Kordia sp. SMS9: one gene and its partner. The protein of the gene in region 1 interacts with the protein of each later gene in a pairwise test. Links are inferred from orthologs where the notes say so. Each region holds a gene or a part of one and is shown on either strand. Other genes may lie near its edges. The genes, in order: dnaA and nadE.

Region 1 (16,057 bases):
TATTATAGATAAAACGCTCGATTTGTCCTTCCGTATTGATTAACGTCATAGTTTGTACTTGATCTTCACCATACGTTTCAATGAAGTTTTGTAAAGCTTCCGCAGATGTCACTTTCATTCCATTCACTTTCAGTAAAATATAACCAGAAGTAATTCCAGATTTTTTGTACAATTCATTAGTGCCGTCCGTTACTTCCAAACCATATTCCAAATTATATTTAGAAGCAACTTCTGGATTTAAATCTTCCAGTTGCATATCTTTAAAATTTATCGAAGTAGGAACTTCTTTTTTCTTTAATTCTACCGGGAAAATTTTATAATCTTCATTACGTAATACTGTGACATTGACAATATCTCCTGGACGTTTGGAACTTAAATAGCCTGATAAATCTGCAAAATTGGAGATTTTTATTTCGCCTAGTTTTTTGATAATATCACCTTCTTGAATTCCAGCTTCAGCTGCACCAGATTCCGCAAAAACTTTTCCAACATAAAAACCTTCCGTTTCCTCAGTTTCTAACTTTTCAGCAATCATTGAATTTAATGAACTCCCAGAAACGCCCAACAATCCTTTCTGAACATCACCATATTCTAATAAATCGGTAACAATTTTTTGCGCAATATTGCTTGGTACGGCAAACGAATATCCAATATAAGAACCTGTTTGTGAAGTGATTGCTGTGTTAATTCCAATCAATTCGCCATTCGTATTCACCAACGCACCACCAGAATTTCCTGGATTTACCGCAGCGTCTGTTTGTATAAATGATTGACTCAAGTTATCGCCTTCGTTTAAGTCTCTTCCTTTGGCACTGATAATTCCCGCAGTAACGGTAGATGTCAGATTAAAAGGGTTTCCAACCGCCAAAACCCATTCGCCAATCTTCGCATTGTCCGAATCTCCAAAAGAAATATACGGCAATTCTTCATCGGCTTCAATCTTTAACAAAGCAATATCCATTTTTGGATCTGAGCCGATTAATGTTGCTATATAATTTTTATTATTGTTCAGCGTGACTTGAATTTCGTTTGAACCTTTAATCACGTGATTGTTGGTCACAATATGTCCGTCAGGCGTAATAATAACACCAGAACCTGTGCCAATTTGTGTTTGTTGTCTTGATTTTCCGTTGTACAAATCCCAAATACTTCTTGGACCAACGGTTGTAATTTTATTTTTAACGTGTACCACCGCATTTACGGTCTTTTCGGCAGCTACAGTAAAATCAATTCCAGAAGTGGCTGCATCTGTTGTGCTACTCTTTGTTGGATTGTTAATGAAGTTCGTAGGAATGTACGATGATTTCTCAAAAACTGAAGCTTGTTCAACTTTTTCAGGGGATTCTGAAAACAATTTATAAGCTCCGATACTGATAATGCCTGCTAAAACAGAAACGAAAAGTAAACTTGCAAATTTTTTCATATTTATTTTTGTTTTTATTAACTTTTTATGATTATGACGCTATTGTTTGTCGTTTTTTAACACTTAAAATTACATATTTATTGTAGTCAGATTTTAACTTTAACGACACTTTAACAACGTAGTTAAATCAATACTTTATTTGTACTTTTGTCGATAGCAAATAGAATAAATGATACTCTCTTTTTACAAATACCAAGGAACAGGCAACGATTTTGTGCTCATTGACAATCGACAGCAAGTATTTTCCAAAAATGATACCAAACTCGTTCACTTTTTGTGCGACCGAAAATTTGGCATTGGAGCGGACGGTTTGATTCTTTTAGAAAATGACGATGTGTACGATTTTAAAATGGTGTATTACAACTCTGATGGAAATGAAAGTACGATGTGTGGAAATGGTGGCAGATGTATGGTAGCTTTCGCGAATTTTCTCGGAGTTATTAAAGACGAAACTACTTTTATTGCCATAGATGGGAAACATTACGCAACAATTGAAGGTGAGGAAGTGCATTTGCAAATGCAAGATGTTTCCACAATTGAAGATCATGAAACGCATGTATTTTTAAATACAGGTTCACCACATCATGTCACTTTTTCAGAAAATATAAGTCAACTTGACATCAAAAGAGAAGGAGCAGCGATTCGGTATGGTGCGCCATATTTTGAAGAAGGAGCCAACGTAAACTTTGTAAAAAAGCTTTCGGATACTGAATTCAGAGTGCGAACCTATGAAAGAGGCGTGGAAGACGAAACACTTTCGTGTGGAACTGGCGTTACAGCAGTCGCACTGGCAATGCATCACTTGCAAGAAACCAAGGCGAACGAAGTCACATTGCAAGTAGAAGGTGGACATTTACAAGTATCTTTTGAGCGCGACGCCAAAACCTATACAAACATCTTCCTCAAAGGAAAAGCAACTCAAGTATTTAAAGGAGAAATAACATGCTAACACTTACAGGCGAAAAACTATACTTACGCGCACTAGAACCCGAAGATTTAGATTTTATCTACGACATAGAAAATGATGAATCTATCTGGGAAATTAGTGCGACACAAACACCATATTCTAGATTTTTAATCAAACAATATCTAGAAAATGCACACCAAGATATTTACGAAGCCAAACAACTGCGCTTGGTCATGGTGAGCAATAAAAAAGAAAGCATTGGCTTGATTGATTTGTTTGAATTTGATCCAAAAAACAAACGTGTAGGTGTCGGTTTGCTTATCGCGAAAAACGAATTCAGACACAAAGGATACGGAAAAGAAGCGCTGGAAATGGTGTGTAAATACGCATTCAAACACTTACAAGTACATCAGCTTTTCGCAAACATTGGGGAAGAAAACGAAGCCAGCATTCATCTCTTTGAAAGTATAGGTTTTCAAAAAATTGGTGTAAAAAAAGACTGGAATTATGTCAATGGCGCGTATAAAAATGAACTCTTGTACCAAAAACTGAGCTAATGTACATTCGAAAAATACTCATTGGAATTTTAATGTTGGGAATTTTGGGAGGTTGTTACTTTATGTATTCCATCTCGCAAACCATCTTTAAACCTATTACAGCTTTTAATAATGAAGAAGCCTATCTTTATATTCCGACTGGCGCAGATTTTAAGGATGTAAAAGAGGAAATTTTGCCTTTGCTCAACGATATGAATGCTTTTGAAACCTTAGCCAAAAAACTTGGATATACAAAACGCGTAAAAGGAGGAAAGTATGTCATCCAAAAAGGAATGAATAGCAATGATATAGTAAAGACGTTATTAGGAAAAAGTGAATTTGTTGCGGTTACATTACCTTCTGCAAAGGAAATTACTCCGATAAAAAAAATAGCGAGAATCATATCTGCTGAAATTGAAGCCACTGAAACGGAAGTATATAATGTTATTGTTGATACAATATATCCCGTAAGCAAAGGATTTAAGCTTTCAGAATTGCAATATATTTATGACTCAAATACATATATGGTGCCTTGGAACACTTCTGCGGAAGCGTTTAGAGACACCATTTATAATAGGTTCGACAAGAAAAAAGCAAACGAGTAAATGAAAATATTCCCCAAAATCCTTTTTATGCTCTGTTTTGTAAATGTGGTTTCTGCACAACTCACGCCACCCGATTTTTTCAAAGCATCTGATACCTTACACAAACCGCGACGCAATTTTGTAGCCATTACAGAAGCTTCACTCGCCACAGCAACCTTGATTGGTTTGGACAGAATTTGGTATGCCGATTTCCCGCGATCTTCCTTTCAATTCATCAATGATAACAACGAATGGCTGCAAATGGACAAAGCCGGGCATGTATTTGCGTCATATTACATTGGCAATATTGGTGCAGATGTCTTGGACTGGGCAGGCGTTTCCAAAAAAAATCAGCTCATTTATGGTGCTACACTCGGATTTAGCTTTTTAACTGCCGTAGAAGTCATGGATGGCTTTTCAGCAGAATGGGGAGCTTCTTGGGGAGATGTGCTCGCTAACGGACTTGGAACAGGCTTATTCGTTGGGCAAGAATTATTATGGAACGAACAACGCATCAAATTAAAATACTCTTTTCATCGCACACGCTTTGCCGAAGTACGCCCAAATAAGCTTGGAAGCGGATTTTTAGAAGAAAGCTTAAAAGATTACAACGGACAAACTTATTGGTTGAGTGCGAACGTGCATTCATTCTTTAAACAATCTAAAATACCAAAATGGCTCAACGTCGCTTTTGGCTATGGTGCCGAAGGATTGGTGGCTGGAACTCCAGAAACACAACGCGAAATTTTACCACAACTAAAACGTTTTCGGCAGTTTTATCTGAGTCTTGATGTCGATTTGACAAAAATTGAGACAAAATCGAAGTTTCTAAAGAGTATTTTTAGCGTGATTAACTTTATTAAAATTCCTGCTCCAACATTGGAAATCAATAGTTTAGGAAAAATGAAGTTTCATTACAGCTACTTTTAACACGCTTTTAACAAAAATATTTGGTTTTTAAAAAATGTGTCGTATATTTGCACGCTGAAATTTCAAGCTTAATTCTCGAATTAGTCAGTCTTGAAGAAATCAATTTTTATGGTAAAAAAAGCAATAAAATTTTCAATTTTAGTAGCTGTTTTGACATTTGTAAGTTTAGGTTTCACTTCAAAAAAAGAAGCCAACGTTCTTAAAAATAATAAAAAAAATACGTCATCTGAACTGTTTACAGTAAACCCCATAGATGACAACTACTTCGGGAAAGCGCCAATTCCATTTACAGGACAAAGTTATTTGGGCTTCAAAGAAGCAGTAGGATTTAAAGAATCTCAGGGAAATTACTTTGTGGTAAATACCTTAGGTTATCTCGGAAAGTATCAATTTGGAAAAGGAACATTAGAAATGATCGGCATTTATAATCCGCAAGCATTCTTAAAAAATCCAAAATTACAAGAGAAAGCCTTTGAAGCAAATGCCTCAAGAAATAAGTGGATTCTTAGAAAAGACATTCAACGCTCCGTTGGGAAGCGAATCAACGGTGTAGTAGTGACCGAGTCAGGAATTTTGGCTGCGGCACACTTAGCTGGCCCAGGAAGCGTAAAGAAGTACTTGAGAAGCGGAGGAAGACAAGGTTTTTCTGACGCGTATGGAACGACGGTAAAATATTATATGAAGCGATTTGCTGGATATGATGTTTCATCGATCAAAGCCGACAAAAAAGCAAAAGCAAGAGTGTAACAACTCAAATTGGTTAACATTATATGAAAAACCTCAGTGTGGAAACATGCTGAGGTTTTTTTGGTTTTAGGTCGCTGTAATTTTGGGTTTTAGGTGTTGGTTAAGATTAGCGCATGCAATGTATATTCAAGCTATTAGTGTCTAACAGCGCAGCAGTCTAAGAAGTTTCAGCTTTAGCAAGAACAAGTCTAAAAGCGCGTAGCGCAGTCTAAAAGCAAAGCGTTCTAGCATCTAACAGCGGAGCGGTCTAATATCTAACAGCGATCTAACATCTAATAGCGAAATTCTATTTATCAATCACAAACATCGTAGGCCTTTTATGTAAACTTACGGATGTTTTTTTCCATTCGTTAATTGTCAATGTTTTGATGTATTCTGTAGCTAAAGTAATGTCACAAGCAACGCACAAACGGGTATTTCCTGAAAGCGTGGATGTCAAATCTGCCATGAGTTTGTCATTTCGGTAGGGCGTTTCAATAAACGCTTGTGATTGATCTAAATCTTTTGCACGTTTTTCCAATTGTTTGATGGCGCGTTTGCGTTCGTCTTTGTCAATCGGTAAATAGCCATTAAACGCAAAGTTTTGTCCGTTCATGCCCGAAGCCATCATTGCCATTAATATGGAAGATGGACCTACCAATGGAACCACACGAATTCCTCGTTCATGTGCTATTTTTACGATCTCTGAACCTGGATCGGCAACACCAGGACAACCCGCTTCTGAAAGTAATCCTACATTTTTTCCTTGATGAATGGCTTCTAAAAACGCAGGCAACTCTTGATCTTGTGTGTATTTATTCAACACATACAATTCTAAAAGTGGTTGTACTTTTTTTGGAGTAATTTTTTTAATGAAGCGACGTGCCGATTTTTCATTCTCAACAATGAAATGATTGGTTGCTTCAATGACTTTTTTTACAGATAAAGGCAATACTTCTAAAGGTTCATTATCGCCTAAAGTTGTAGGAATCAAATATAAAATTCCGTTTGGAGCTTGCATAGAGTGGAAGTTTGATTACAAATAAAACTAATTTTTGACGAATTTATGATAGGAAACGGCATCATTATTTGAAATTAGTTGCACAACATACATTCCTTTTGCCAATTGATTTGTGGTAATTTTTTGATTTTCAGTCAAAATTGTGGTTGTTGAGATGAAGCTTCCATCAAGAGAAAATATCATGACTTCTTTAATTTGAGAAGCTGCGTTTTGATTGCGAATCTGAAAATAGTCGCTTACAGGATTTGGATACAATTGATAGTTGGTCTCCAAAGAATTTTCAGCAATGCTCAACGTTGGATCGTATACTTGATATATAACGCCATCGGATAATCCTGCGGCATACATTTCTTTGTTCATATCTTCTCCAAACGTAGAAAGGTTTGCATTAAAGCCAATATGATTCATGTTCATGTTCCATCCATTGCCCATGATAGATGGCTCTAAAGTACCGACTTCATTACTGCAATAATCTGCGAAAATATACCAGCCTTGTATGTTTGGGTACATGCTTCCTCTGTAAACATAACCACCTGTAATGGCGCAACGAAAAGGCGTGCCGCCGTAATTATATTCGCTTACGGGAAATGCAATGGTGGCGATAGGTGGACAACCAGAAGTGTCGAATATAGCGTTTCCTTCATAACATTTCCAACCAAAATTATAACCAGCATTTACTATCGGAACATTGTTGATTTCTTCTCTGTTGCTTTGTCCCACATCACCAATCCACAATTCGCCATTGTCACTGTCAAAGGACATTTTCCAAGGATTTCGAAGTCCATACGACCAAATTTCATCCAAACCTGCGTTACTTCCCACAAACGGATTGCTTGGAGGAATTGTATAGCCAGTTGCGCCGCTTACATCAATGCGTAAAATTTTTCCTAGAAGTGATTGTAGGTTTTGCGCAAAATTTTGTGGATCGCCCGCGCTTCCGCCATCACCGATTGCAATGTATAAAAAGCCATCGTTTCCAAATGCCATACAACCGCCGTTGTGGTTGATGTATGGTTGTGAAATCGTTAATAAAATTTCTTCAGAGGTATCATCAGCAATGTTTGGATTGGCAGAAGTCGTAAACCGTGCAATGACCGTATCGCCGCTATTGTTGATGTAATTTACATAAAAACGGTTGTTTATAGTGTAATTTGGATCAAATGCCAAACCGAGCAAACCTTGTTCATTTCCGGTAGAACGAACACGTGCATCAATATCTAAAAAAGGTGTTGCGTTTGTAGTTCCATCAGGATTTAAAATTTTAATAATACCATCTTGTTCTACGATGAATAATCGTGAATCATTGGCATGTTTGATATCGACAGGTCTTGTGAATCCGTTAGCAAAAGGATTTAATAGCACTCCTTGAGCGCACATTAATATTGGAAATACCAATGCTAATAATAGGTGTATTTTTCTTTTCATGGCAAAGTAGGTTGGTAATTTTTATAGAAAGATACAAAAATTAGGAACTACTTTTGTTTGTAGATGATTTATGAAATTTTCTCAGCGAAAATGCTGCAAGCTTCTTCTAACATTCGATACACGTTCTCAAATCCTTGATCGCCGCCGTAATATGGATCGGGAACTTCAGCATTTGAGTTTGGTGTAATTTGGTTGAGAATCATGTGTATTTTTGCTTGATCTGTTTCCATTTCCGCCAAAGCGAGGATGTTATCATAGTTCGATTGATCCATCGCAAAGATGTAATCAAACGTTTGAAAATCGCTTTTAACGAACTTTCTCGATCGTTGGTAGGTAATGTCTAGTCCATATTGTTTCGCGATCGCAATTGAGCGTTTGTCTGGAAGTGCGCCAACATGATATCCTGCGGTTCCAGCGGAATCGACTTCAAACTTCGTAGGATCGAGTTTAGACGCTAAAATTCCTTCCGCTAAAGGAGATCGACAAATATTCCCTAAGCATACCATTAAAATTTTAGTCTTCATTTGGTGGAGTTTACAACGAAAGTTTCTTCGTTAAGTCTTCTACGTACTTGCGAAATTGCTTGTCTGTAGACGATAAATTATCAACCGTTTTGCAAGCGTGTAATACTGTCGCGTGATCGCGCTTTCCAATTTGAGAACCAATACTTGCTAAGGAAGCTTTGGTGAATTTTTTTGCAAAAAACATGGCTAATTGTCTCGCTTGTACAATATGACGTTTGCGTGTTTTTGATTGTAAGGTAGAAACATCCATCTGGAAATAGTCAGATACTACTTTTTGGATATAATCTATAGAAACTTCACGTTTTGTATTCTTGACGAATTTTTCAACAACTTGTTTCGCCAAATCAATCGTCACTTCTTTTTTATTGAAAGAAGATTGCGCAATCAATGAAATGATGGCACCTTCTAACTCACGCACATTCGATTTGATGTTTTTGGCAACATATTCAATAATGTCGTTTGGCATTTCCACGCCATCGCGATATAATTTATTTTTTACGATAGAAACACGTGTTTCAAAATCGGGTGTTTGCAATTCGGCAGAAAGTCCCCATTTAAAACGAGATAATAAGCGTTGCTCAATATCTTGCATGTCTACAGGAGCTTTGTCAGACGTTAAAATCACTTGCTTTCCATTTTGGTGTAAGTGATTGAAAATGTGAAAGAATACATCTTGCGTTCCAGATTTCCCAGAGAAGAATTGTACATCATCAATGATTAGTACATCAATCAACTGATAAAAGTGGATAAAATCGTTTCGTGTATTCTTTTTTACAGACTCTATATATTGTTGTGTAAATTTCTCTGCAGAAATGTACAACACCGTTTTTTCTGGATATTTATCTTTGATTTCGACACCAATTGCATGCGCAATGTGAGTTTTTCCTAAACCAACACCACCAAAAATTAAGAGTGGATTAAAAGAAGTTCCACCAGGTTTGTTGGCAACTGCCATTCCTGCAGAACGCGCTAGACGATTGGAATCTCCTTCTAGGAAATTATCAAAATTATAATTTGGATTTAACTGAGATTCAATCTTTACATTTCTGATGCCAGGAATGATGAATGGATTTTTCAGTTCAGGACTTTTATTTTTGATAGGAACATCAATTTCTTGTGCTTTCACATTGCTTCTATTGGCACTTGGAATTTTTTCTGTGAATGGCTTTTTATTGCCATAGGTATTTTCCATTTTAATGATATACACTAATCGTGCATTATTCCCCAATTCTTTCACTAAAGCTACTTTTAATAACTTCACATAATGCTCTTCAAGCCACTCATAAAAAAACTTACTGGGAACTTGAATGCTTAACGCTTTATTTGTTAACTTTACAGGCTTTATAGGCTCAAACCAAGTCTTATATGCTTGCGGTTGAATGTTGTCCTTTATGAAAGACAGACAGTTATCCCATACTGATTGCGCAGTTACATTCATTTATTGTCGTTAAAAGTGTTATTCTTAGGTTAGGAAAAAAAAAGAAAATTCGGGGTTTTCTCCTTTTATTTTTAGCGTGAACAAATATGTGAAAAAAAAAGTGAAAAAAAAATTTGAACGCTATTGAATTTGTTAAATTTTTTTCGCATGCTTGGAAACAATTTCTTTACAATTCATTAACATTACTAAATATATAAAAAACTTTGAGAAGTCACGAAATAAAAACAAGAATTCGCTATGCTGAAACCGATCAAATGGGTGTTGTATATCATGGTAACTATGTGCAATTCATGGAAATGGGGAGAACTGAATGGTTGCGCACACTAGGAATCTCATATAAAGAGATGGAGGAAATGGGCGTCATGCTTCCTGTAATTTCTATTCAGATCAATTATAAAAAGTCTGCGTATTATGACGAGGTGTTGACGGTAAAAACCACACTTAAAAAATTGCCGTCGGTTAAGATCGAATTTGACTACATAATTTTGAACGAAAGTAAGGAAATTATTACAGAAGCGAATGCGGTTTTGGCATTCATAAATATGGAGACTAAAAGACCTATGAAATGTCCTGCGCATTTGATCGAAAAATTATCGACGATTGACTTTAATGCATCCTAAATTTTATCAAATTTTTCAAATCGTGATTCAAAAACTAAAAAATACCTCGTTAGCTTTTACTATACAATTCTACATTTAATATTAGCATAAAATAAGTTTACAAATTTGTAAACATTTGGTTAAAAATTACCAAAATCGGAAATAAATTCGTAAATTTATGGTCATAACTGAAATAATAACGGGGAAAAAGCATCGTGTTCAAATAACACCTATCATTCATGACGATTATCGTACCATAACTAAAGCGCGTTACTTTTTCAATTGGAAACAAGAAAAGAACTTTGAAGTCTATAAATTATGTACCGTAACTTCAAATGATATCTTAGGTTTGATTTCCTTAGAACGAATTCCAAGTGAATGGCGTGTGCATATTCGATTGCTTACTGTTTCTGTTGAAAACTGTGGGAAAAAGAAGAAATTTGGTCAAATTGCAGGAAACTTGCTCACATTTGCAGCAAAAATAGCCATCTTAGAATATGCTGAACTTGCTTGCGTTTCTTTGCGTCCGAAAACAGAAATCGCGCAACATTATATTAACAGTTATAATATGACGTCAACTGGGCTTACACTCAGTATTGAAATGCCAGAAATTATACATTTGATAAACCGATTTGATCATGACTAAAGAAAAAAATTATACAGATCCAGAATTTGGCGTTGACAGTCGTTATGCGTCTGAACAAGAATACCAATCAGAAGCAACTGCCTTGATGGAAGCGCGTTTGCAACGTATGAAAGGTTTGTCTAAAGACCAAATCATTCGTGCCAAGTTGTTGCAATTAAAGTTGAAAATGCAAGAATTCATTAAGCAACCTGTATACGAGCAGCGTACTTATTTTTCTGATTTTTTACAATTATATGTAGATGCAATTTATTCCAAACGTGCTATTTTTGCAAAAGACATTGGCATTACGTCTGTTCAATTGAGCCAAATTATAAACAATCATCGTGCGCCACAAGATGATTTTATTTTAAAGTTAATGATACATTCTGAAATGATTTATAAAGATGTAAGTTCATTTCCCAAAGAACTCTGGTATCAAGTGTATTTTCATGAAAAGTTGTGCAATACCTTGTCTACACAACAAGAATGGAAATCGAAATTGGAGCAAGAAGTTTGTGTGAGTGAGCCGATTGTGAAGTATAGGAAAGGAAAGAAGTGATTTTTTTTATTAGTTGAATTTATAGAACAGACTTATCATGGGAATGTATATTTTATTATTTATAATTTTTATCTCTGCCGTTTTTTTAGAAAGAATCAAGCACCATTATACACACAACAAACAAGGTTGGAAAGTACAAAAGATCAGTTACAAACAAATAGATTATTCAGAAAAAATTAATGAAAAATGGCAAACGATTAAAATTGATGCTAACATTACTATTGGCACTTTTGAACCATTTTTTAAAAGTAAAGAAGCTTGGAAGTCATATCCCAACTGGGCACAAAATCGCTCTTTAATTATAGAACGTGTAACTAAAAAGTTTCCATTGAAAGATGAAATACGATTAATTGGTGCTGATGATGATATATGAATAAAGCTAAATTGAGTTTTATTCAATTTCCTCAATCGAAATTTCATACAAATTCTCAAATAACTCAAAAATCTGTTGGGCATCTTTTTTACGCACCGAAATGGTAATTCTGCAATCCATTTCTAATTTTTGTGAAATGATAGTTAAGTTTCGCTCTTTGATGACACGCATGACTTTGTTCATGTTTTTATAATCAAACACAAGCAAATACTCTACATTGATGGTTTTTTCAAGAATTTCAGAAGCTTCTAGCGCTAGTTGCGCGCCAGTTCTGTATGCATTGATCAATCCGCCGACACCTAGTTTCGTACCTCCAAAATAACGAACCACGACAATGAGAATATTGGTGACTTCAAACGACTGAATTTGTCCATAAATCGGCATGCCAGCACTGTTAGAAGGTTCGCCATCGTCGTTGGCACGAAAACGAAACGGTTCACTTTTTCCCAATTGCCACGCATAACACCAATGTCGCGCCGAATGGTGACTTTTCTTCAACGCTTCCAACTGTTGCTTAATGTCGTCTTCATTGGAAACCGGAAACGCATAGCCGAAAAATTTACTATTTCGATCTTTAAACAACACTTCTTCCGAAGGTTTGTCAATGGTTTTGTAGGTGTCTTTCATTTCCAAAGTTGAGATATTTTAAAAAGTTTACACCGAAACCGCAATCATCGCAATACTAACAATCGCAATGCCAATGCCGATCCAATTTTTGGTGATGAGTTTTTCTTTAAATAAGATAATTCCAAAGATAGTCGATAACATCACAATTGCGACATTGTTTATGGGAAATACGGTTGAACTATCGCCCAAGTTTTCAGGTCTGAGTGCTTTTAATAAAAATATAATCGAATAGAAATTTGGGATTCCAAGTGCAATGCCTCCCAAAATGGTTTTACCTGTAATTTTTAAGTTTCCACGAATAATTGCTACTACAATTCCAATGATAAACGCACAACCAAAAACTGTCGATGAAAAGATAGGAACTTCCCCTGCGGCCAAATATTTGGTTTCTATATATTTGATCGCAGTATCAATAACGCCAGAGCCTAAAAAGAGTAGGATAGGGAAGAGCAACTTTTTACGTTCAAAGGTATTGCCATCGTTTTTAACAGTGGTTAAATAGACCGCTAACAACGCCAAAAGAATACCCGAAATTTTTAGCAAACTCAATTTTTCTTGATACACGATCACTGCAAAAACGACAGGAATCACCACCGACATTTTACTTGCCACAGAAGCTACCGAAAGTCCGTTGCGTTGCGCTGTGGTTGCCATTACTATAAAAATTGCAATGAATAAAAACCCTAAAATTACGGAACCGAGAATCCACGGGCGTTGTGTAATTTCGGTAACAGTCATTCCGTTTCTGTAAAAGAAAAATCCGCAACAAAAAGCCGTTAAATAATTGACAACAATCGCTTGAAAGGTGTTGATTTGAAATTTGTCAAACAGTTTAAAAATGACAAATAACGAACTCGAAATGCAGACACTTAGGATGAGGTATATCAAAATAATGATTGTTTGTGTGTGAATATATCAACAATATCTTCTTTGCCAGGGATCAAATTCCAAACGTGAATTCCGAGCGTTGCCGCTGCATCTGTATTTTCTTTGGTATCGTCAATAAAAATAGTTTCTTCGGGTTTTAAATTGTTTTCATTCAACACAAATTCGTAAATGTCCACGTTAGGTTTTCGAAAATGAATTTCGTGCGATAAATAGAATTGTTCAAAACAATTTTTAAACTCATTATACAACTCCATCCCCCAATCTTCTTGAATCCACGAAATGTGCAAATCGTTTGTGTTGCTTAATATAAAAAGGCGATAGTTGTTGTCTTTTGCTAATTTTTGAATGAACTCCATACGATGTTTTGGAAAGTCTTTTAAAATCGCATTCCACGCATCAATTAAATCTTTTTTGGTAGTTTCCGGAAATTGTGCGTGATAAAAATTTACAAATTCTTCTGTTGAAATTAATCCTTTTTCATACGCTTGATTTTTTTCCATCATTTCGGTTGTGAAATCGTCAATGCCTAACTTGTCCAACTCGCGCTGTGTGGCAGGTTTGTCCAAATTGATAAAGATATCGCCGTAATCGAAAATTATATTTTTAATCATTCGTGTAAATGTCTAATGAATTGTCTAAAATTGTGGTGTTGGATTGTAACTTTCCTTGTAAAATAGGCACTTCAATTCCTTTTTCGAAAGAAATATTTCCTGTAAATACACGCGCTTCATCCCACAAATTGGCATCAATAAAAGTTTGCAACGTTTGTTTGCCGCCTTCAATAATTACAGATTGTAACTCGTTATTGTATAACACGTTACAGATTTGTTGTGCCAGGTTTTGAGAGAAATCAATCGTTTCAAAAAGCACATTTTCTGTAGAAGCTTTCGTTTGTTCCGTCAATACAATCGTTTTTACTAATGGATCAAACAGTGCATAACTTTCAGGAATTCGCAAACTTCTGTCCAACACAATTCGCACAGGATTGTTGCCAAACCAATCGCGTGTATTTAATTTCGGATTGTCTGTAATTGCCGTATTTGTTCCCACCAAAATTGCCGTTTCTTCACTGCGCCATTTATGAACCAACTGACGCGCATAAGTATTGGTAATCCAATTGGGTTGTACCGGATCGTTTTCATGGCGAATTTTATCCATAAAACCATCTTGTGTTTGCGCCCATTTCAAAATAATGTATGGACGTTTGTGCTGATGAAAGGTGAAAAATCGTTTGTTGGAAGCGATGCATTCATCTCTTAATACACCCAAAGTGACTTCACAACCTGCATCTTTTAGCTTTTCAATACCTTTTCCTGCCACTTTTGCAAACGGATCTATCGTGCCAATCACCACTTTTGGAATTTGATGCTTGATGATTAAATTGCTACATGGAGGCGTTTTCCCAAAATGACTGCACGGTTCTAACGAAACATAAATAGTAGCTTCTTTTAATAAGGATTTGTCTTTAACAGAAGCAACCGCGTTCACTTCGGCATGATTTCCGCCGTATGCACTTGTATATCCTTCGCCAATAATCGTTTCATTGTGCACAATTACAGCGCCCACGGAAGGGTTGGGCATGGCAGCCGATACACCATTCGCAGCCAACTGCAAACAACGTTTCATATAGGTTTTGTGCGTGTTTGTCATTAGATTTTAATTTTCACTTCTTGCGTTGTATTTACTTCATAATCATACGAAAACCCTAATTTTGTATAGGTAATAATTCCTTTGTATTGTACGTTTATTTTTTTGTTGAGAATGCTATTTAAAATGCCGCCCAACACTCCATTTTCGTTGTTGTCAAATACTTTTTTGGTAGGAATTACTACTTTAAGTGGAATCGTAAATTCTTCACCCGCAGGCACTTCAAACAGTTCTGAACTCATCTGCGCCACTTTTACATTGTTGATCAATATGTCGATGTTTTTGCTTTCCAAACTTCCGCCAATATCATTTTTATTGATGAAGAAAGCATCTGCCGTCAACACAATATTTTCTAACGTAGAAGAGACTACTTTCATGTTATCTACTTTTACAAATAATGGTTTTTCACGTACGTTACAACTGATAATCAGTAGCAACATTGGAATGATGATGCGTTTTTTCATGTTTTATTTTGTAAAATTTAATACGTTATTACGAGCGATAGCGCGGTAATCTGCTTATTAAGAAGCAGATTCCTGCAAGTTTATAAATAATACTTTCGTACGAATTTATAAACGTTCGCAATGGCTTTTCAAAAACATAAACAAGGTTGTAATTTCAATCTAAAACAACTAGAAATTCACAACCAAATTTAGTATCTTCACAGCATCGCAAAACTACACAATTTCTATTTGAAGCGAATACAAAATGAGTCAAGAATTCTATCAAGATCAAACTTTTACACAAATTGATTATACACAACAAACATTTCCGAAGGGCGAATACGACCATTGCACGTTTGTCAATTGCAAATTTGAAAATGTAGATATGGCAGCAATGACGTTTTTAGAATGTACGTTTGACACCTGCGATGTAACCAATGCAAAAGTGAAAAGCACCTCGTTCAACGTAGTCGATTTTGTGAATAGTAAGTTGTTAGGTGTAAATTTTAGTGTGTGCAAAGATTTTATGTTGTCGCTCACGTTTAAAGAATGCAATTTGGAATTGGCGTCCTTTGCGGAATTGAATTTGAAAGAAATCACATTTAGCGGAAGCAATTTGCAAAAAGTAGACTTTACTTCGACGAATTTGGAAAGTGCTACATTTGATGATTGCGATGTAAAAGGAGCTATTTTTGAGCAAACCAATTTGCAAAAAGCAGATTTTACGTCAGCACGTAATTACACGATTGATCCGACACAGAATCGGCTTAAAAAAGCGAAAT
Region 2 (15,932 bases), 1.4 Mb from region 1 along the record:
TTCCGAAACGTTCTGAAATGTTTATCAAAGTCATTCCGAAAAATAAAAATCAAAACTTTAGTCTGTATGCGTATCAAGTTGGACTGAATAATGCGCAATTGCCACCAAATTTGAGTAGCTGTATTACGTGCGAAGAAAGTTCTAAATGGGATCGTAAGTGGAAAGGAAAAACGCAAGATCATACAAGACAAGTTCGCGTAAACGCTATCAACCGGCCGTATAAAGTAGTGATTGGTGTTGTAGGCGCTGAAGGTTTGACCGAAGGAGATTTTACGCTAGAAATAAAACTAAATGGAGGTGTAGAAGAAACGCCTAAAATAACGCCAACACTCAAGGTTACTAAAATAGAGACAACAGGCGCAATTACGAGAACAAGCGGCAACCTTTCAACAGGTGAAATTATTCACGATTTATCATTTGCATCTAACAGTAGTGTAGCGTGTTTTCCGGCGACTAAAAATCAAAAATTTACAGGGAAGCACGTTTTTTATGAGACGATAATTCCGAAGCGTTCTGAAATGTTTATCAAAGTCATTCCAAAAAATAAAAAACAAAACTTTAGTCTGTACGCGTATCAAGTTGGACTGAATAATGCGCAATTGCCACCAAATTTGAGCAGCTGTATTACGTGCGAAGAAGATTCCAAATGGGATCGTAAATGGCGTGGAAAAACACAAGATCATACGCGGAACGTTCGCGTGAATGCTATCAATCGACCTTATAAAATTGTAATTGCCGTTGTGGGCGCAGAAGGTTTGACGGAAGGCGATTTTGAATTGGAAATTGAAATAAAAAAGTAAATAAAGTGTAGCTTTCCTTTTTGTAGTTTTCCTTTCGGGAAAATTACATTGCTGTATCAACAAAACCAAAAACTCACAAATTCTCCCTATTTTTGCAGCATGAAACAAGTAGGGAAGAAGGACATACGCGCATTGAGCAAAGAACAACTTCGAGAATTCTTTGTATCGCAAGGAGACAAGGCGTTTCGTGGAAATCAAGTCTATGAATGGTTGTGGCAAAAAGGAGCACATAATTTTGAAGACATGACCAATGTTTCGAAAGAAACGCGCAAAATGCTGGAAGAAAACTTTGTTATCAATCATATTCGTGTGGACAAAATGCAACGTAGCAATGATGGAACCATCAAAAATGCAGTGCGCTTGCATGACGGATTGGTGGTGGAATCTGTATTAATTCCGACATCTTCACGAACTACTGCATGTGTATCGAGTCAAGTTGGTTGTAGTTTGGATTGTAAATTTTGTGCGACTTCACGATTAAAACGCATGCGAAATCTGAATCCTGATGAAATTTACGATCAAGTTGTAGCGATTGACCGCGAGAGCAGATTGTATCATGGCAGACCGTTATCAAACATTGTATTCATGGGAATGGGCGAACCGTTGATGAATTATAACAATGTATTAAAAGCAATTGATAAAATTACTTCGGATGAAGGTCTAGGAATGTCACCAAAGCGAATTACCGTGTCTACTTCGGGCGTGCCAAAAATGATCAAAAAAATGGCAGATGATGAAGTGAAATTCAAACTAGCAGTTTCATTACATTCTGCAATAGACGAAGTTCGAACTGAAATCATGCCGTTCAACGAACACTTTCCATTGAAAGATTTAAAAGAAGCCTTGGCGTATTGGTATGACAAAACTAAAAATAAAATCACTTACGAATACGTAGTTTGGGATGGTATCAACGATCAACAAAAAGACATCAATGCGTTGGTAAAATTCTGCAAAGATGTACCAAGTAAAGTCAATCTTATAGAATACAATCCTATTGATGACGGACAATTTCAACAAGCAAGCAACAAAGCAATTGATCGCTATGTAGATTCATTAGAACAAAATGGTATTACCGTTACGGTACGACGTTCTAGAGGAAAAGATATTGATGCTGCGTGTGGACAATTGGCAAATAAGGAATAGTTTTTAATGTATCAATGTATCAATGTATCAATGTATCAATTTGATAATTTCAAAATGTGCCAATGTAGTTTGCGTTTCAATGCTCGGTTCAGCTTTAATTTGTAGCGTTTTTTTAGAGGAACTATTTTTCAATCATTCAATTTCAATAGATAAAGGTGTCAATGTTCTTCCTTCAAATGCAGGATGATTTTTTTCATACTTATCTACTTTAAAAATAGAAGCATTGGTTTCGATCGGGTTTTGAAATTGCCAAATAATGGTGCCTGAGGTATTTATTTCTAAAAGTGTTCCTGTTCTTCCAGCGGTAATGAGTGTATTTCCATTGGGCAATCTTTTTGCGCCAGAAAGTCTGGAAGAGTAAATAGCTTCACTATCATACGACCAAATAGGAGCCTCTGGAAGTTGTGTGGTGTTGGGAACCAAATCATACGTTCCATCTGAAAGCTGAGGAATCAAAATTTCTTCAACAGACGATTTTTCAGCGAAAGAATTATTGTTAAAAACCATGAAGTTTCCGCCATTATTTACTGTATTTCCAATCCAAGTAACGTCATGTTGACCAAACAAACGTTGATCTTCAGCAGTGCCTGAATTATAGGTTTGCGGATTTCCCCAACGATACAATAAATCACCTCCTTTATTGCTATTTCCTCCTGAATGTGATGCAGCTTCTGCGGTAGAAGTGCTGTGATCAATGATCCAAAACTCATTAAAAACTCTAGAACTCACTACAATTTGATCCAATTCTTCAATATAATCAATGGAATTTAAGTGATTAAAATTTGCATCGCCGCCTGAAAAATTAATATTAATTAATTCGGGATGATCAGAAACGACACCGAAATTTTCTTTGGTGGCATCATGGTCTTGAATCAAATGATCCCAAACAGACCATTCCCAAACTATATTAGCTTGATTATTAGGTAGCGGTTGAATTTCTATAATCTTACATGGCCAAACTTTGTTTTGAAACAATAAATTCGGATTTCGTCCTTCTGCAAGTGCTTCATTTTCAGATTTATATTCCCAAACCAATGCTAATATATTGCCGTTTGGCAACAAAGTTAAATCATGATGCAATACATAAGTAGCGGTATTATATTCCCAAAACCAAATTTGATCTCCGTCAAAGTTTAAAATTTCGATAGCACCTGTTGCGCCGCCACCAGAAAATTCAGAAGTGTCTTGTCGCAATGCCCTAATTAAATTCCCTTCATCTGTTAAATACGCCATCAATGCACTTGTGTTAGCTTCCCATTGATGCACTACAAAGCCTTCATTATTAATAAGAAAACTATCTGTTGAACCCATAGGCGAAACTAGCGTGTAGGCATCATAAATTCCATCTTCATACTGAACAATATTTTCACTGAGTTCTACAGGTAGTACTGGCGTCACCATATCATCATCCTTACAGCTGAATATACATACGAAGCAACATGCTACAAATAAAGATGTTATAATTCTTTTCATAATAAAGGAATTATTTTAAAAAAGTGCAATTCCGAAACACATTATAAAAGTTAATGTGAACATCAGAATTACACTTTTGTTTCTAAAAGATATTTTTACTTTACAAGTATTTTAAATGTCTTTGTTTTATTGTTAATGCTAACCTTAGCAAAATATACGCCAGCATCTACAGTATTTAAAGATACTTCATGCGTTCTTGAATTCAATTCAGAATTTAAGATCTGTTGTCCAATTGTATTGTATAATACAAAATTAGACATAGGTTCGGTAGCTTGCATTGTCATAACTTCCGTTTCATAATTAATGAAGTGTTTAAAGTTATCTGCATCAAACTCTTCTACTCCCAATGTTTCTGTAACGCCTAAACCTAAAAGCATTAATAGATTAGGAGAATTTGTTGTGGTTGCACGAACAGCTACATAATAGGTACCATCTGAAGGTGGACTAAAAGTTTCTGTAACACTATATGCTTGTGTAATTAAATCATTACCCATAGTATCTCCAAAAGCTCCAGATTGTGTAATGTTTGTATACGTTCCTAACAAGGATTGGTAGGTGGCAGTAGACGACTGACTATCTGTAATGTATAATTCAAAACTTTCATCAGCAGCTGAATTAAGATCAAATGCATTATAAATCACTTGTATACCGTACGTATTGATGGTAGTCATGTCCATTCTTTGAGAAAATAACCAATCATCTTTTGCTACTTCGGTAGCTGCTTGTGGAAAAACAACCATAAAGCTGTCATTTGCTCCATCACCATCTAAGTCGTTAATATCGGTGTTGTAGGACCATACTGGACTGATCATGTCAGCATCTTCAAGTGCCCAACAATCTAGGACAGTTCCGTCTGCAAAATTTTCCGAAAATGGATATGTTGCTGAACCTGTACAATCTCTTAGCGATCTGAATCCAATAGGACCAACCCAAGCGCTGTCTCCGTTAGAGCCTCCACAATTGGCACGAATAAAAAAGTCATAATTCGTATTCGGCGTTAAGCCCATAAATACATAGTTTGGTGTCATAATATTAGAAACCAATGTTCCTGTTCCTTGAGTAAAGCCATCTGCTCCCCATTCTATTTCCCAAGTTGGTGTCCCCGTATTTGTATCGGTCCAACCTAAATCAAAAGTAGTTGAAGTAGCAGCATTGCCCACAAATCCAGAAGGATCTAGACATACTGCAGCAGCTTCGGTAAGTGTAAATTCAAAACCAAAAGAACTCCATCTGTTATCCCAAACAATATAATACGTTGTGTTTGCAACAGTATTAAATGTAGCTTCTGATAAATAGTTTCCGCCTGGGTAATCTACATCGTCACTTCCAGAAAGACAAACCAATGCTCCACAAGTTCCTTCATAAATTTGTAATCGGGTGTCTCCGTTCAAATTAGCCGGTAAAATATTAGAAGATACTGTTGCAGATCCTGAGGCTGTTGGAGTGTATGTATACCATTCGGCGGCGGCGGCGGTAGTGGTTCCTCCTGAACAAATGGTTGTAGTGCCTTCAGTTCCGTTTACAGCAAGAACGTTATACGTACCAGCTGTAATTGCTTGTGCTGTTGCACAGGTGTCTTGAGCAATTCCTGTATAGGTAAAGATCAAGAAACTAAAAAATAAAAAAGTAATTTTTCTCATAAGCGAGGCTTTATATGTTAATAATGTTCAAGTTATAAAAAAATATCACATAGAAGCATGTAACACGATTTTTTCTCATAAACGTTAACATTTTTAAAGATTTGATAAAAAAGAAAGGCTAAAATTTGATACTCTCTAAAATGAATTTGTCATTGTTAAAACTAGCAGTATCAAAGGAAATCCATGGAACTTACTATATTAGCTATTTCCGACAACGAAAATAAAACGACGAATTGCACTCAGAAGTGTTTGAATCTTGTTAAAAAGGACATAAATCATAGAATTAGTTAATATCTTTGCAAATACATGAAAGTAGTCGCGCAGATAAAACAACCGATTGTCAAGGAAATGGAGCTTTTTGAAAAGAAGTTTTACTCCTCAATGTCTTCAAAAGTCGCACTACTCAACCGAATTACACACTATATTGTCAATAGAAAAGGAAAGCAAATGCGTCCAATGTTTGTTTTTTTAGTCTCTAAAATGACTTCTGACGGAATTGTCAATGAACGCACTTATCGCGGTGCTTCTGTTATTGAATTGATTCACACGGCAACCTTAGTACACGATGATGTAGTCGATGATTCCAACCGTAGAAGAGGTTTTTTCTCTATCAATGCTTTATGGAAAAATAAAATTGCGGTCTTAGTAGGCGATTTTTTACTGTCGAAAGGATTATTATTATCGATTGATAATGGTGATTTTGATTTATTGAGAATCATCTCTGTGGCAGTTCGCGAAATGAGTGAAGGAGAATTGCTTCAAATTGAAAAAGCACGCCGATTAGATATCACAGAAGAAATCTACTACGAGATCATTCGCCAAAAAACAGCCACCTTAATTGCAGCGTGTTGTGCCATGGGTGCACAATCTGTAAATGCTCCGGAAGAAGAAGTAGAACGCATGCGATTGTTTGGTGAATATATCGGAATGGCGTTTCAGATTAAAGACGATTTATTCGATTACGGACAAACGCAAATTGGGAAACCCACAGGAATTGATATCAAAGAGCAAAAAATGACACTTCCACTCATTTATGCACTAAATCATTGCACGAAAGAAGAGAAAAAGTGGGCAATCAATTCGATAAAAAATCACAATAAGGACAAAAAAAGAGTCAAAGAAGTCATTGCTTTTGTAAAAAAAACTGGCGGATTGGAATATGCGGTCAAACAAATGAAAAGCTATCAAGAAAAAGCGCTCGTGCTGCTTGAAACCTACCCAAAATCCATTTATAAAGACTCTTTAGAATTGATGGTCAACTACGTAATTGATAGAAAAAAATAATTTTTTTTCATTCTCAGACAACCATTTGCATAAAAATTGCGTCTATGTCAATAGAAAGCAGCTTGTAAAGTCAACGATCTTGGCGCAAGCTCACGAGACATTAAGAAGAATCAATTAAAACATTTCGGCGTAAGCGTCGGAACATTTAAATCTCGATTATCGAGTGAAAGTTATACAATTACATCTACAAGAAGGACAACTCATTAAGCGAGCAAAGCGCAACGACCGAAAAGCGCAGCAAGTACTGTATGCACAACACGCGCCAAAAATGTTGAGTGTTTGTAGATATTACATTGCTAACCTTCACGATGCAGAAGAAGTAATGCTTTCCGGGTTTTTCAAAGTATTTACACAACTAAAAACCTATAAAAACAAAGGAAGTTTTGAAGGTTGGATTCGGAGAATCATGATTCGAGAATCCATTTCGTTTCTCCGGAAAAGAAAATTACTAGTTGCGGTTGACGAAATTGAAAACTATACCGAAATCACCGAATGTGAAGTCAATGTAAATGCAGGTGTGGAGGAAATTCAAAAAGCGATAGACGCGTTGCCAAAAGGATATAAAATTGTATTCAATTTATATGAAATAGAAGGCTACAAACATCAAGAAATTGCCGAAATGCTCAATATTTCAGTAAGCACGTCCAAAACGCAACTATTCAAAGCAAAAAAGACGCTTCAAACACAATTACGATCAAAAAAAAACAGAGCTAATGAAATCGCATGAAATCAAAAACATATTAGAAGAGCGTACGATTGAAGTATCTGAACATTCATGGGAAAAGCTCGCAGGACAATTAGATGCGAATGATCGCAAGAAACGTAGTAAAAAAATCTACATTCCGTACGCTGCATGTTTGGCATTGCTAGTCAGTTGGTTGGTTTTTATGATGGTACAATCTGAAGAAACTACCAATACTGATGAGATTGCAAATCAAGAGAATACTACGAAACCCATCATCACGAAAACCAAAGAGAATTCTCAAGACATTGTCATTCCAACAAAAGAAAAAATACAAGAAGTCATTGTTAAAGATACAGAAGTTGTAGTGGAAACAAATACTTCTAAAGATGCCGACGAAAAAGAAATAGTTCCAAAAGCTACAGCAGAATTCACTACTGAACTACAAAAGGAAATTAAAAATGCGGTGGTGATTCAAGAAAAAATAATACCACAAAAAATAGAAACCGTTATTGAAGAAAAAGAAGTCATTATCACCACAAACGACGATTTAAAAGCTTCTATTGTAGCCTTATTAAAAGAAGAAAAAAGAACGGTAACCAATGCAGAAATTGATTTGTTGCTGAAAGAAGCGCGAGAATCACTCAAATATTTAGAAGTTACTAAAGAAAAAGTGAATAATACAAATTTTGCTACCGCAGACGAATTGTTGAACGAAGTAGAATATGAACTCGACAAATCATTCAAGCAACGTGTATTTGAGCTTGTGAAACGAAATGTAAAACGAACACGAACCGCCGATATCGACCGATAAAGTTCCTAGCGAACACAGAAAAAAATCATCAATTAATAGTAAAAAAACGAACATGAAAACAAGTACACTCTATGTATGCCTGGCATTCTTATGCCTACATTTTACGGTAAATGCACAACAAAAAGATAGCATTCCAAGCACAACTAAAGATTCTATCGCACTCAAAAAAGAAGCAGAAAAAAAGTATCTCGAAAGACAATTGCGTGTGATTACTTTGGACGAAAAAGAATCTCTAAAACTAGAAGTGCAAAAAATTAATAGAGATCTTGAATTAGGCAACATTACCACTAAAGAAGCGGAAGAACGTAAAAAGAAAGCAGCCATGTTATCCGCAGCCAATATTGAATATCGTATGGCAAAAGTAAAGCGAGAATTGTTGACAGATTATTACGTTCAGGAAGACGGAACGTTTATTCGTTTAGGCGAAATTTTTGATTCACGTATTATTAAAAAACGTTCTATTCGTTACGATCGCCGTACAAAATCAGATATTATATTTGCTTTTGGTTTCAATAATGCAATTCAAGAAGGTGTATCGCTCAGTGACTCAGAGTATAGAATGGCAGGTTCACGCTTCTTTGAATTTGGAATTTTGTGGAGTACGCGTGTTGCCAAAAATCACAACTTTGTGCGTTTTTGCTACGGATTAACGCTGCAATACAACAGCTTAAAACCTACAGGAAATCGCTACTTTGTAGACAATAATAACGGATTAACAACTTTAGAACAATTTCCAAACGATTTGAATCGCTCCAAAATTCGAGTGACCAATTTAACTGTGCCGTTGTATTTTGAATTTGGACCTTCACGGAAAGTAGAAAACAAGCGTTTTGTACGTTACTATACCAACTCAAAATTCAAATTTGGAATTGGCGGTTATGTTGGAGTCAACTTAGCGGTAAAACAAAAATTGCGATATTCTGAAAATGGCGACAGAGTAGACCAAGAGATTCGAAGAAATTTCAATACCAATAATTTTGTTTACGGATTAGGTGCATATATTGGTTGGGATAGTATGAGCTTGTATTGTAAATACGATTTGTCACCAATCTTCAAAAGTCCAAACGCGGAACAACGCAACATTTCGCTTGGTGTGCGCTTGGATGTGTTTTAAATTGGAAACTAGATGTTAGACATTAGCTGTTAGTATTGAGAAGTGAGATATATGCTCTCAATACTAACATCTCACTACTCACTACTAAAAAAAACCAACACGTCACTTCGAGTAAAATCTTGAAAAGATTTTGTATCGAGAAGTACTTTGCTATTAAAAGGTTATCGGGAATTAGATCATATTCTCTAAAACGAAAATAGTCTTTAAACTCGTCTCAATACTAACAGCTCACTACTCACTACTAAAAAAGACAACACGTCACTTCGAGTAAAATCTTGAAAAGATTTTGTATCGAGAAGTACTTTGCTATTAAAAGGTTATCGGGAATTAGATCATATTCTCTAAAACGAAAATAGTCTTTAAACTCGTCTCAATACTAACAGCTCACAACTCACTACTAAAAAACACACACATGAAAATAGCAACCATACTCATTGCAATTTGTTTCTCGCTTTGCGCGAATGGACAAAGTTTGTCACAAGAAATCAACAAGACTAAAACACTGCTACATTTCGATACTCCAGAAACGTTAGACGCTTCACTTGATGCACTTGTAGCGCAAATAGGAGACAAGCGCATTGTGGCTTTGGGTGAAGATACACACGGAACCAAAGAATTTTATGAACTCCGTGCGGCAATCACCAAAAAACTTATTCAAGAAAAAGGATTCAACTTGGTTATCTTGGAAAATCCGTATGAAGATTTGGAAGCTTTATCGCAAAACTTGCAAACACAACCGATAGATTCACTCATAAAAACACATCTTTTTTCCATCTATCAAACGGAAAGTATGAAAAACTTTTTACAATGGTTACAAACGTACAATCAAACACATACGCCCATTGTATTTAAAGGTTGTGACGATTCGTATCGTGAACTATTGCCCGAAATGATTTCTATTGAATTGAAATCGAACATAACACCCGAAATGACCAATATTTTAAAAGAATTTCATGAACGTGTAACAGTAGAGGCAAGTGACTTTTATGTAAAATATCCTGATAAAAAACCTGTAAAAATTGACAATTACGGATATTATAGAGAAGTCTACCGTTTAATTCTTCAACTTGAAAAGGAAATCAAAAAAGAAAACAGTTCCTCCAAGTATTTGGACGAATTACTACTCAATGCAAAGAATTCCTATATCAATTATGAAATGATTTACACGGGAAAAATAATAACGCGCGACATTGTTATGGCAGAACGTGTAGCATTTTTTGCAAAAGATCCGAAGGCTAAAATTATCGTTTGGGCGCACAATGCGCATATTTCCAAAGAAGTAATCATTGACAACGAAATTGGCTTGATGGGCAGAAATCTAAAACAAGAATTTCCTAATGAATACGTAGCAATTGCCATGAGTAGTTTTAGCGGAAGCTATTCACATATAAAAAAGCGACTCATCAATGACGATCACGATTATGGCGATCAGCTTTATGAGGCTAACTATCCAACGCCGCCCGCAAATACCTTTGAAGAAAAATTAGGGCAAAACACTTCGGAAGCGTATTATTTTCACATCAATCAAAACATACAAAAAAGCTGTGCACAATTGCCAAAGCAAAAACTAAAACTCTTTGGCTACGGTATGAATGATGAAAAAGATTATTACGAAGTCAATCCTGCTCTGATGTATGATTATGTAGTTTTTGTCAAAAAAACGAATGCCACAAAACCGTTATTTAATTATGAACAGAAAAAATAAGTTTAGTACAGGGGATTAGCGAAAAAAGAGATACTGACCAAAGTATCTCTTTTTTTAGTCAATATTAGCGGAAACTTAGTACTTTTGAAGTTCATTCCTAAAAATCCCGAAACCATTGATTTCAAAATCAACCATAGATGCTGTATTTGATACTTCTCGCGTAGAAGAAGTAATTGGCGATTTTGTACAACTCAAAAAATCGGGAAGTAACTTCAAAGGATTAAGTCCATTCTCAGACGAACGAACACCGTCGTTTATGGTGTCGCCCGTAAAACAAATTTGGAAAGATTTTAGTTCGGGAAAAGGCGGAAATGTGGTAGCATTTCTTATGGAACACGAGCATTTTACCTATCCAGAAGCGATTCGGTATTTGGCGAATAAATACGGAATTGAAATAGAAGAAACGGAACGTACGGACGAAGAAAAAGCCTTAGCCAACGAAAAAGAAAGTATGTATTTGGTGTCAGAATACGCCAAAAAATATCATCAAGAAATATTGTGGGATTCACCGCAAGGAAAAGCCATCGGACTTACCTATTTTAAAGAACGTGGTTTTTCCATGGAAACCATCAAAAAATTTGGTTTGGGATATGCGTTGGACGAATGGAGCGCGTTTACAGATGCAGCATTAAAAGAAGGCTACAATCTTACGTATTTAGAAAAAACAGGTGTCACAATTGTTAAAGGTGAAAAACGTTTTGATCGTTTCAAAGGACGTGTCATGTTTCCCATTCACAGCATGAGCGGACGCGTATTGGGTTTTGGTGGACGAATTTTAACAAACGATAAAAAAGCAGCCAAATATCTCAATTCACCCGAAAGTGATATCTATCATAAAAGTAAAGTTCTCTACGGTTTATACTATGCAAAACAGGCAATTGCCAAAGAAGATAACTGTTATTTGGTAGAAGGCTACACGGATGTCATTCAAATGCATCAAGCGGGAATTCACAATGTGGTTTCCTCTTCGGGAACTGCCTTAACGGCGGAACAAATCCGTTTGATCAACCGTTTAACGAAAAATATTACCATTCTCTATGACGGAGATGCGGCAGGAATTCGGGCATCGCTTCGTGGAGTTGATTTAATTTTGGAACAAGGAATGAACGTGCGCGTGTGTACCTTTCCAGAAGGAGAAGATCCAGATAGTTTTACCAAAAACAATGCGTTGGAAGATGTGTTGGCGTACTTTGAAAACAATGTAAAAGATTTTATCAGTTACAAAGCTTCTTTATTGATGGAAGTTGCCAAAAATGATCCCATCAAAAAGGCAGAAGTCATCAATGACATGATGTCGAGTATTTCCAGAGTATCCGATCGCATCAAACAGGAATTATACTTGCGTGAAACGTCTCGTATCATGGACATTTCGGAAGAAGTGTTGTTTGCCACTTTGGCGCAATTGCAAAACAAAAACGTCAAGGAAGCCAACAAAAAAATCAAGCAAGAAAAAAAGGCGTTTGATGTCATCAAAACCGAAAAAAAGGCAGAAAGTGTCGATCAACAATATGTTTTAGAGCGAAAAATCATTGAAATATTACTACTCTACGGAAACATGGATGCTACATTTGAAGACTTGATTTTAAAAGAAGACGAAGACGGCGAACTCAAAATGGAGCGCGAATTGTTTGATGCCAAAGTGTTTCAAAAGCTCTACTTAGATTTACAGCAAGACGAAATTGATCTGGCAAATGAAAAATTTCAAAAAATATATTATAGAGCTATTGAAAAACTCAATGAAACAGGCACTTTAGAATTGGATACGTTTGTCAATGAAATAGAACCGGAAGTAGCGAGTGAAGTCACAGATATTCTCATGCGCGAAGAACGCTACGAATTGCACAATTGGGAAGCGCAAAACATTTTCGTAAAACCCAAAGAAGAAACCATTGCACAATTAACAAGCGAAACCATCTTGACCTTGCGTTGTTTCTTGATCAATCTTAAAATAGAAGAACTTAAGTTGAGTCTTTCTCCAGATACTAAAATAGAAGAAGCGCAAAACGTATTGGAAGATATCATAAATTACAATATGTTAAAAAAATCATTGTCTGAACAATTAAAAAGAGTGTTGTAAAAAACTACTTCTCTTAACGAATATGATTTTTATATCAAACTCGTTAACTTCCAAACGTCCCATCGAGTGATTTTTTGAAATAAAATGAAGAAAAATTGTATCGAGATGTGCTTGTGAAAAATAGCATACATTAATAGTATCGACTCTAGTGAATGCACATTTGAAAACTCTTACTAATTATTCTTGAGGTAAAAAACGTCACTAGAGAAGTTTACGAAGTGGCAGTCTGTTTATTGTATCACATGATTGTTCTTTGGAGTCACAGATTACCACTCTCCAATCAAGTTGGAGATCGCAAAGACGTTTCAAATAATACCATTTTATGTGTAAATTGGTATAAGTACAAAAAAACTCAATACTAATATCTCAATACTCAATACTAAATACTATCAAAAAGAATAAAAAGGCTATCGAGCGTAGTCGAGATAAAAAAAATGATGATATGCACATCATAAAATATACATATCATCATCAAAATTTTTACTGTAGTAAAGGGAAATCTTTACATAAAATGCAATTACAGTAATTCCAATGCTTTCGCTTGTTGTAGTAAATCAACTAAGTTGTCTACATTCAGCTTACGCATTAGGCGAGCTTTGTACGTGCTCACAGTTTTTTCGTTCAGATTTAGCTCTTCAGCAACATGTTTGTTACGTTTACCAGAAGCTAAAAGTTTTAACACTTCTACTTCTCTTGTAGACAAACGTCTGAAGAATCTGCGGGGTTTGTTTGTGCTTTCATCAAATGCTAATCGTTGCGCTAACTCATTACTAATGTAAATGCCTCCATTTACAACTTTCATAATAGCTTCTTTAATCACATTTGTAGCTACGGATTTTGATAAGTAACCAGAAGCTCCAGCTCTCAATGTGCTTACAGCGTAAACATCTTCTGAGTGTGAGCTAAACATAATTACTTTCACGTCGGCGAAGTCTTTTTTAAGTCTTCTTAAAGCAGTAATTCCATTGACCTCAGGGATGTCCATCTCAAGTAAAACAACATCTACTGTTTCTTGACTAATAAAGTCAAACAATTCAGAAGTTGTAGCAGCTTTTCCTAATACATCAATCTCAGTAGAGTTCTTGAACAAAGATTTAATTCCTTTTCGAACAATGGGATGATTGTCTGCAATTAATACTTTAACCATAATTTAGTTTTTAAAGTTATTATTAAATCAGACCATCAGATAAAGAAAGTTTCGTTCATGGATATGTCATGCAAACATAAAAACGGATCAATTTTTATTTCAGGTTTAGGGGGTCTGTAGTGACAAATTTAAACAAATTTTTATAAAAACTATTAAAAAAGGTGATTTTTTATGTAAGATTTTGCGGTATTGAGCAGACTGGAATTGGAATCATTTTATGTTGGTTCGCAGTATTATATCTTTTGTAAATTTTGAACACTTCTTGTTGTCTTCCAGTAAAGTCTTCGATTGTTTTTCCTGCATCGTCCATACGCATTGCCCACTCTAACTCGTCGTAGTTCGCGCCAATCTGGTCTTCATCGCTTCGGGCATCGCCAAACAAACCATCAGATGGCGCTGCTTTCATAATAGATTCTGGCACTTTTAAAGCGTCTCCTAATTGATATACTTCGCTTTTCATTAAGTCAGCAATTGGACTTAAATCTACACCGCCATCACCATATTTAGTATAAAAACCTACGCCAAAATCTTCTACTTTATTTCCAGTTCCTGCCACCAATCTTCCTAGTAAACCAGCGTGATAATACAATGTAGTCATACGTAAACGCGCTCTGGTGTTTGCTAGTGCCATGTCAACGGTTGCTTGAGCGCCTTCCAAAGAAACTTCTGTTTTAAACTCTTCAAAAACGGGCGTCAAATCTACACGCGTATCCGTGACATTGTCAAAACGTTCTTTCAATTGTTTGATATGTTCCTGCGCACGCGTCACGTGACTTTTTGCTTGATGAATTGGCATTTCAATACATAATGTTGGCAATCCTGTTTTCGCACATAAAGAAGACGTTACTGCCGAGTCAATTCCACCCGAAACTCCTACAACAAATCCATTCACTCTTGCGTTGGTAGCGTACTCTTTTAACCATGCTACAATATGGTCTATAACCTTGTCAGTTTGCATATTTTTCAATTTTTTTACAAGATAAAAAAAGTAACTTTGCAGTCAAAGACAGTTGCGTAATAAAATTTATAGGTAGAAGTTGCGTTACTTTATCGAGTGATATAAAAATTATGATAAAAAAGCTAGTGTATCTGTGTGTATTATTGGTCATTGGATGTGCCAAAGAAAATTCGCTTGAAAAAGAAATTGCGGCAATTCCGTTAGATGTAAATGTCGTTCGTTTTGATCAAGTTTTTTTAGATGCAACACCATCCGACTTGCCAAAACTAAAAAAAGCATATCCGTTATTTTTTCCAAGCAATGTTCCTGATTCTACATGGATTTACACCATGAATGATCCTTTACAAAAAGAATTGAAAACAGAGATTGATGCTGTTTTTTCAGACTTTGCATCTGTACATCGCAATATGAAGTCCGTCTTGCAACATATAGCGTTTTACTTTCCCGAATACAAGACGCCAAAAGTATTTACGGTAACTTCTGAAGATTATCGCAAAAAAGTCATTCTGCTTAAAGATAAAATTCTAATTGCACTCAATATATATTTAGGAGCAGATCATCCATTTTATGAAGGTATTCAGCAATACATTTCGCATAATTTTGAAAAAGAAATGATTCCTGTGGATATTGCTACAGAGTTTGCCTTTACTCAAGTGCCGCCTTTACGGGAACGTTCTTTTTTAGGGAAAATGATTTACTATGGAAAAATACAATATATTACGTCATTATTAGTGCCAAAAGTAAGTACAGCAATGCAATTTGGATATACAAAACAGCAAGCAAATTGGGCATCAGTAAATGAAACGCAAATTTGGACGCACTTTATTGAAAAAGATTTGTTGTATAGCACGGATCAAAAATTAGAGGCGCGTTTTTTGAATGTAGCGCCATTCTCCAAATTTTATTTAGCCTTAGACAACGAATCTCCAGGTGGAATTGGTCGCTTTATAGGATATCGTATTGTGAAAGCATATATGGAAAATAATGATGTATCTTTGCAAAATCTTTTGGGGAAATCTTCCAAAGAAATATTTAACAATTCAAAGTACAAACCAAAGAAATAATGGCGAAAAAAATGACGTCCGAAATAAAAAT

What was found.
Region 2: the proteins of dnaA (region 1) and nadE interact in binary tests that used the Escherichia coli proteins (3 or more experiments, as listed by UniProt). The link is inferred for Kordia sp. SMS9 from one-to-one orthologs.

The regions. Positions count from the first base shown.
Region 1 is NZ_CP031153.1:3,634,632-3,650,688, forward strand. What follows is about bases 7,301-10,181. They hold dnaA (chromosomal replication initiator protein DnaA), read right to left. Parts: upstream 9,515-10,181; coding sequence 8,087-9,514; downstream 7,301-8,086. Other genes in these bases: KORDIASMS9_RS15365 (PQQ-dependent sugar dehydrogenase), read right to left, coding at 7,301-7,552; KORDIASMS9_RS15370 (low molecular weight protein-tyrosine-phosphatase), read right to left, coding at 7,621-8,076; KORDIASMS9_RS15380 (thioesterase family protein), read left to right, coding at 9,718-10,134. In the rest of the region: KORDIASMS9_RS15330 (trypsin-like peptidase domain-containing protein), read right to left, coding at 1-1,423; dapF (diaminopimelate epimerase), read left to right, coding at 1,593-2,372; KORDIASMS9_RS15340 (GNAT family N-acetyltransferase), read left to right, coding at 2,366-2,887; KORDIASMS9_RS15345 (endolytic transglycosylase MltG), read left to right, coding at 2,887-3,471; KORDIASMS9_RS15350 (DUF2279 domain-containing protein), read left to right, coding at 3,472-4,380; KORDIASMS9_RS15355 (hypothetical protein), read left to right, coding at 4,489-5,127; KORDIASMS9_RS15360 (SAM-dependent methyltransferase), read right to left, coding at 5,414-6,127; more of KORDIASMS9_RS15365, read right to left, coding at 6,155-7,300; KORDIASMS9_RS15385 (N-acetyltransferase), read left to right, coding at 10,292-10,759; KORDIASMS9_RS15390 (hypothetical protein), read left to right, coding at 10,752-11,297; KORDIASMS9_RS15395 (hypothetical protein), read left to right, coding at 11,335-11,670; KORDIASMS9_RS15400 (YigZ family protein), read right to left, coding at 11,689-12,297; KORDIASMS9_RS15405 (DMT family transporter), read right to left, coding at 12,325-13,185; KORDIASMS9_RS15410 (HAD family phosphatase), read right to left, coding at 13,182-13,796; bifunctional diaminohydroxyphosphoribosylaminopyrimidine deaminase/5-amino-6-(5-phosphoribosylamino)uracil reductase RibD, read right to left, coding at 13,789-14,835; KORDIASMS9_RS15420 (hypothetical protein), read right to left, coding at 14,835-15,296; KORDIASMS9_RS15425 (pentapeptide repeat-containing protein), read left to right, coding at 15,541-16,057. UniProt on the Escherichia coli protein: Plays an essential in the initiation and regulation of chromosomal replication. Binds in an ATP-dependent fashion to the origin of replication (oriC) to initiate formation of the DNA replication initiation complex once per cell cycle.
Region 2 is NZ_CP031153.1:2,235,006-2,250,937, forward strand. The notes cover bases 12,944-15,699. They hold nadE (NAD(+) synthase), read right to left. Parts: upstream 14,838-15,699; coding sequence 14,049-14,837; downstream 12,944-14,048. Other genes in these bases: KORDIASMS9_RS09765 (response regulator transcription factor), read right to left, coding at 13,250-13,879; gldB (gliding motility lipoprotein GldB), read left to right, coding at 14,948-15,699. In the rest of the region: KORDIASMS9_RS23645 (hypothetical protein), read left to right, coding at 1-800; 23S rRNA (adenine(2503)-C(2))-methyltransferase RlmN, read left to right, coding at 900-1,943; KORDIASMS9_RS09725 (aryl-sulfate sulfotransferase), read right to left, coding at 2,076-3,416; KORDIASMS9_RS09730 (T9SS type A sorting domain-containing protein), read right to left, coding at 3,512-5,056; KORDIASMS9_RS09735 (polyprenyl synthetase family protein), read left to right, coding at 5,363-6,340; KORDIASMS9_RS09740 (RNA polymerase sigma factor), read left to right, coding at 6,504-7,067; KORDIASMS9_RS09745 (hypothetical protein), read left to right, coding at 7,054-7,836; KORDIASMS9_RS09750 (hypothetical protein), read left to right, coding at 7,889-8,950; KORDIASMS9_RS09755 (erythromycin esterase family protein), read left to right, coding at 9,363-10,655; dnaG (DNA primase), read left to right, coding at 10,771-12,732; more of gldB, read left to right, coding at 15,700-15,901; gliding motility protein GldC, read left to right, coding at 15,901-15,932. UniProt on the Escherichia coli protein: Catalyzes the ATP-dependent amidation of deamido-NAD to form NAD. Uses ammonia as a nitrogen source.